2 regions of the Chryseobacterium sp. GM_Chr_2 genome follow, and region 1 is predicted to be linked to the other one. Evidence: riboswitches for the same ligand, from Rfam matches in the RefSeq annotation. Region 1 holds a riboswitch; the other holds the start of a gene.

The links. Region 1 has a riboswitch for thiamine pyrophosphate ahead of thiS (sulfur carrier protein ThiS). Riboswitches for the same ligand answer to the same signal wherever they lie in the genome.
Region 2: it holds a riboswitch for thiamine pyrophosphate, as region 1 does, so the genes downstream of both, pnuC (nicotinamide riboside transporter PnuC) here and thiS (sulfur carrier protein ThiS) in region 1, are expected to answer to the same signal.

The regions. Positions count from the first base shown of each region.
Region 1 covers NZ_JALNUD010000006.1:109,475-112,895, forward strand. Annotated here, with positions in the region: gene thiC (phosphomethylpyrimidine synthase ThiC) at 1-1,422, opposite strand, end outside; gene thiS (sulfur carrier protein ThiS) at 1,448-1,654, opposite strand; TPP riboswitch at 1,715-1,814, opposite strand; gene OXQ85_RS11305 (RNA pseudouridine synthase) at 2,383-3,063, opposite strand; gene OXQ85_RS11310 (hypothetical protein) at 3,064-3,390, opposite strand; gene panB (3-methyl-2-oxobutanoate hydroxymethyltransferase) at 3,394-3,421, opposite strand, start outside.
Region 2 covers NZ_JALNUD010000003.1:33,769-37,189, forward strand. Annotated here, with positions in the region: gene OXQ85_RS05695 (methyltransferase) at 1-857, shown strand, start outside; gene OXQ85_RS05700 (EthD family reductase) at 860-1,171, shown strand; TPP riboswitch at 1,302-1,408, shown strand; gene pnuC (nicotinamide riboside transporter PnuC) at 1,433-2,032, shown strand; gene OXQ85_RS05710 (hypothetical protein) at 2,019-3,059, shown strand; gene ssb (single-stranded DNA-binding protein) at 3,294-3,421, shown strand, end outside.

The sequences.
Region 1 (3,421 bases):
CATTGCACAACCAAACCAACCGATCATCGCCGCTCCGATTCCCGAAGTAATATGATCGTAACCTGGTGCAATATCCGTCGTCAAAGGCCCTAAAGTGTAAAACGGAGCTTCATCACATACTTCTAATTGCTTCTCCATGTTTTCTTTAATCATATGCATTGGGACATGACCGGGACCTTCAATCATGACCTGAACATTGTGTTTCCATGCGATTTTTGTTAATTCACCTAAAGTTTCCAATTCTGCAAATTGTGCTTCGTCATTGGCATCCGCAATCGAACCTGGACGAAGACCATCTCCCAAAGAAAAAGCAACATCATATTTTTTCATGATCTCACAGATTTCCTCGAAGTGCGTGTACAAAAAGTTTTCTTTGTGATGAAACAAGCACCATTTTGCCATGATAGAACCGCCTCTGGAAACAATTCCTGTCACACGTTTTGCCGTTAAATGAATATATCTTAACAAAACTCCGGCGTGAATTGTGAAGTAAGAAACTCCCTGTTCAGCCTGTTCGATCAAAGTATCTTTAAAAATTTCCCATGTTAGATCTTCTGCAACACCTTTTACTTTTTCCAATGCCTGATAAATCGGAACGGTACCAATCGGAACCGGACTGTTTCTAATAATCCACTCTCTGGTTTCGTGGATATTTTTTCCTGTAGACAAATCCATGATTGTATCGGCTCCCCATCGGCAAGCCCAAACTGCCTTTTCAACTTCTTCTTCAATACTCGATGAAACTGCGCTGTTTCCGATGTTAGCATTAATTTTAACCAAAAAATTTCGCCCGATAATCATCGGTTCGCTTTCGGGGTGATTGATATTGTTAGGAATGATTGCTCTTCCTGCTGCAATTTCATCTCTTACAAATTCGGGAGTGATTTTATTTTTCGGAGTTTTTGCTCCAAAACTATTTCCCTGATGTTGAAAAGCCATGTCTTTTGAAACCGAATCCAGTTGCTCAATTCTTTGATTTTCTCTGATGGCAATGTATTCCATTTCAGGAGTAATGATTCCCTGTTTTGCGTAGTATAATTGGGTAACTTGTTGGCCTTCTTTCCCAACTTTTGGTTTATGATTATAAGAAAAACGCAATTCATCTAATTTTGAATCTGCAAGTCTCGCTTTTCCGTATTCTGAAGTGATTCCATCAAGAATTTCTACGTCATTTCTGTCTAAAATCCATTGTTCACGGATTCTCGGAAGTCCTTTTTCAATATTAATTTCAGAATTTTCATCGGTGTAAGCTCCTGATGTATCGTACACTGTGACTGGCGGATTATGTTCTAATGATCCGTTGAATAATTTTGTCGGACTTAGTTGTATTTCGCGCATCGCTACACTGATTGGATAAATTTTCCCTTCAACATAGATTTTTTTTGAGTTCGGAAAAGACGAACGGGTGATGTTATGAGCCATATATTTTTTGTTTTTTTATAGAAAATTAACCGCCTTGAGTAGCAGTGATAATTAAAATTGAATCTTTGTTGTTGAGGAATGTTTCCGCCCAGAATGACTGCGGAATAATGCGATTGTTGAGCGCTACGGCAATTCCTTTTTTCTTTTCAGGTAATTCCATAGCAATAAGTGTTTCCAGATTTTCGGGAAGTACATCAAAAATTTTTGTCGTGTGGTTGATTGTGAGTTCCATTCCTAACATTTTTTAAAATGCACCTTAGGAATGGCTGTTATTGTACAATAGAATGTACAGCAAAAGTCATCTACTTTTCCCTACGCTAGTATGATCTAGAAATCAGGTTCAAAGGGTAAAATCTCAGCCCGTTGTTCAACAGACACCCCTAAAGTGTGGAGCGAAGTTAGACATTTTTTTGAAATGGGCAAAATTTTTTGTGTGGGATGGAAGTGGGAAGATGGAGGATGGAAGCTGTTAAAATATTTTTTTTATTTTAAACGCAAAGTTTTTGATTTTGATTTTTAATTTTTTAGATGAGCAAAGACAAATGAATTTGCTTCGCGAAGCTTGAAAATAGAACTCCATCAAATCAACTTGTTGGTACTTTTTTGCTCGCTTGAATATATTTTTATTTTAAATTAAAACTTTGCGTTTCAATTTATCTCGCTGATTTTGCGGATGACGCAGATCTTTGTGTTTTCTATTTCGTGGAAAAAAATGTGGGCTTAAGGTTTTTATTGGATGGTAATCGTAGTGTTTTTTGAGGATATTTAAATTCATGACGAATGTCTAGCCACGATTGAAGCATTTGTTTGAGCTCATTTTGTTAGTTTCGGCTCGGCGGCTTCGCCGCCGAGCCGAAACTAACAAAATAGCGAGTGCGGAAAGCGGGAAATAGCTCCTAAAAAAATAAGAAAGGAAACCGAATAATTCAGTTTCCTTTTTCTAACTTTTATTTTAATAATTTACTCTTCACAAGCTCTCCAAATCGCATCATTTTGCGGAACGGGAGCTATGATTTCAATATTTTCTTTGGTCACCGGATGAATAAATTCCAGTTTTCTGGCGTGAAGATTAATCCCGCCATCGGTATTGGAGCGTGGCGAACCATATTTTAAATCGCCTTTAATCGGAACGCCGGTTTTTGATAACTGTGCTCTGATCTGGTGATGCCTTCCCGTTTCAAGATCGATCTCCAACAAAAGATAATTATCCAACGTTTTAATCACATTATAGGTAAGAATGGCTTCTTTTGCACCATCTGTAACTTTGGGAAAAACAATCGCTTTATTATTCTTCTCGTTTTTCTTTAGATAATGAACCAATCGTTGCGTTTTAGGAATCATTTCCTTAGCCACAACTGCCCAATATGTCTTTTTGACCTCGCGATTTTTAACCATTTGAGTTAAACGCGATAATGCTTTTGAAGTTTTAGCATAAATCACCAAACCCGAAGTCGGCCTATCAATACGATGAACCAAACCGAGAAAAACATTTCCCGGCTTGGCATCTCTTTTTTTTATAAAACCTTTGATTAATTCTAACAGAGAATCATCGCCGGTTTTGTCACCCTGTACGAGCTGTCCTACTTTCTTGTTAATCACCAAAAGATGATTGTCTTCATATACAATCTGCTCCTCCATCATTTACTGTCGATAGCTGGGTCTGCTTGCAATTGAAAGAATAATTCCGCCCAAAAGCCCAACGGTTTTAATAGATTCTAATCTTGTTCCCAGCGGAATAAACAAACCTCCAAGCACACAAATAGCCGCCGCAGCGTACATTGCATAGGTGAAGTTCTGATTTTTCATTGCAGGTGCCTGCAGGAAAAAACTTGCTCCGATTAAAACATAGAACACTTTTCGTGACAATAAAGTATTGACATCGGGAGAAAAAAGATTAAACCAACCTGCTACAAGGCAAACCAGTGCAATAATCGATAAAATTCCCTGAGTAGACTGTTGATTTCTCATGAATTAATAACTTTCGTTTTCGTTAGGGAAG
Region 2 (3,421 bases), on a different contig from region 1:
AACAATCTCTTTACCGTTTGCTTCGTGCGGTTACCAGCGTCGGGATTTTTGAAGAAAAAAATGATGGTACTTTTGTACTGAATGATTTCGGGGGCACTTTACTGTCGGATGTCCCAGGATCAGTAAAACCTTGGGCACTCGCAAATTTAGGAGAGCATTACAAAGCTTTTGGAAATCTTACTTACGGTGTAAAAACCGGAAAGGTACCTTTTGACGATGCATATGGAATTCCGGTATGGGAATATTATAAGCAAAATCCTGAAGCTGGAGCTAATTTAGCAAAAGCAATGGCGGGAATGTCTGGTGCAGTTTTAAAAGCGATTATTGATGTTTATGATTTCAAGCCCCATAAGAAGATTACAGATATTGGCGGTGGAAATGGAGCGCTACTATTTGCCGTCTTGGACACAGCACCAGATAGCGTCGGGATTGTTTTTGATCAGCCTTATGTAGTGGAACAAACCGTTAATTTAATTCCACCCGACATAAAACACAGATGTAGGGTAATGGGAGGTAGTTTTTTCGAAGAACTTCCTGCTGATCAGGATCTTTATATGACAAAATGGGTAATACATGATTGGAACGATGAAGAATCAATCAGAATTTTAAAAAATATTTATAAAGCAATGCCTGTCGGAAGTAAATTATTAATCATAGATTCTGTAATTCCTGATGATTCTGAAAATAAACCTCATGCCGGTAAGTTGTTGGATATTAATATAATGGCTATGACAACCGGAAAAGAGAGAACTCTAAGTGAATTTAAATATCTTGTTGAGCAATCTGGGCTTACTTTTAAAAAGTTAATTCAAACTAATACAGAAATTTCTAGCATTGTAGAATGTGAAAAAGTATAGATATGTTTAAAATTACCATATTTTATCCTGTGAAACACAATGATTGGTTTGACATGGAATACTATACCGAAAAGCATTTAGCTTTATCAAAATCTGTTTTTGGAAATTATTTGAAAGGGATCGGAATTGAGAAATCCGAATCTTCCGATTCTGTTTACAAAGTTATTGGACATCTTTTTTTCGAAGAAATCGAGCATTTTTACAATTGTTTTTTGCCTAATAAAACAATCCTTGAAGAAGACGCTGTACACTATACGAATGTAAAAGCTGTCATTCAAATCAGTAAAGTAATAGTTTGGCAGAACTTCACTTAAATTTAAATTAACTTTATTACTCTAATGGCTTCTGAAATACAAATCTAAATATTTTCAGAAGCTATTTTTATTATTTCAGCTAAATTATGATCATTGATTTTTTATTCTCAGAAAAAAGCATCAACTTTGATCCCTCAATGGGGGGGTGCTTGTTTTAGCGGCTGAGATGATACCCGGGAACTGGCTTCCACACCTGATTCGGGTAATGCCGACGTAGGGATTTTGATTTATCATCTCATCATTTAATTTATATAAGTTAATTTGATGCAGGACATTTTACAACAAACAACCTGGGCAGAATGGTTCGGGGTTTTATTTTCGGTAGTGCAGGTTTTATTGGCTCGAAAAAACAATTCAAACAATTATCTTTTTGGGATCGCAGGAATTTTGCTGACACTTTATGTTATGATTGTGTCGAGATTGTATGCAGAATTTACTTTAAATCTCTATTACCTCGTAATGAGCATTTACGGATGGTTATATTGGAAATTTGGAAAACAGCATAAAGAAACTGCCATTTCCTCAACCACAAATTCGGAAAAACTGATTTCTGTAGGAATTGTAGTGGCAACTTTTGGAATTTTCTGGTTTTTTCTGACGCACTATACAGATTCTGATGTGCCGATTTGGGATTCATTAGTGAGCGCTTTTGCGTGGGCTGGAATGTGGCTGATGGCAAGACGAAAAATTGAAAACTGGATTTTACTGAATATCAGCAATATTATTTCAATTCCGTTGATGATTCACAAAGATTTGTATCTCTATGCGGTTTTGACGGCTTTTTTATTTATCGTCGCGGTTTCAGCTTATATGGAATGGAGAAAAATTTTAAATCAAAAGAAAGTTGATGCTTACAGTTAGTGAAATCAGAAGAGAAATGTTAGGAGTCACAAAAGTTTCGGATTCAATAATAAATTGTATCCACGAACAAAGGTTGCTTCAGGTTTGGGTTCCGAAAATATATGGCGGTTTAGGCTATCGTTTTGGGGAAGGTTTATCTTTATTATTTGAATGGGCAAAAACAGACGGAAGCTTAGGCTGGATGCTCACTTTATGCGCTGGAGCCAATTTTTTTTCAAGAAACTTAAAGCCAACTATTGCTAAAGAACTTTTCAGTAATTCTAAAACCTGCTTCGGAGGAAGCGGAATGATCGACGGAACCGCAGAAAAACAAGATGACGGAATTTATCTAATCAACGGACTTTGGCATTTTGCAACGGGCGCGCCACATTTAAGTCATTTTACTTTAAATGCAAAACTTACAGAAAACGGACAGTCAATTTTGGATGAAAATAGTGAAGAAATTATCCGATCATTTATTATTTCTAAAAATGATGCTGAAATTATTCCCACCTGGAAATCGATGGGGATGAAAGCTACCGGAACGTATTCTTTTAAGGTAAATAATGTGAAAGTTTCGGAAGAGTATAGTTTTATTTATGATGAATTTTTCACCAATGATGCTTTAGACAGGATTCCGTTTAGAATTTTTGCGGATCTTACTTTATTGGTTAATTATTTAGGTATAGCGTCACATTTTTTAGAAGAAGCGAATGTTATCAGACCAAATCTTAATTTAGATCCGTTTCATAATTTAATTAAAGAAAAACTACAGAAAACGTTGAATTTTGCTGATGATATTGAATTCACTTTAAACAATTCAGAGATAATTTCTTCTGAAAAGCAATCCGAAATTCATCAATTTGGAACTTTTGTAGTGGAAGATTTATCGCATAAAATTCTTCAAATCTATATTCAGTTAGGAATAAAAGCAACGCATACAGATTCTGCGATTTATCAGATTTTTAGTGATTTTTTTACCGCGACAATGCATTCTAATTTCAGACCTGCTTTGGAAGATGGTGAATTTCCTGTTTTAAACGGTTAAAAATTTACTTTTAATTCAGTAAAATTTATTCGACATATAATTTCAGTAAAAGCTTTCTATCAGGAAGCTTTTGTTATTTTGATGTGTTTTAAAATTCATTTACAAACGACTACAAATGGATTTAAATAGTTTACAACCGACTTTAATTTTACTGTTCAACAATCTTTGCATCAGAGATTTGAGAAAACGGTGAGCGTCTCTTATCTGAGTAATAATCTTAAAAAAACAGAAATTATGTCACTAAGAAATTCGGTATCCCTTATTGGGTTCACAGGTAAAGAAGTTGAAATGATCAGCTTTGAAAATGGTAATGTAAAGGCAAATGTATCTTTAGCAACCAACGATCATTATATCAATGCAAA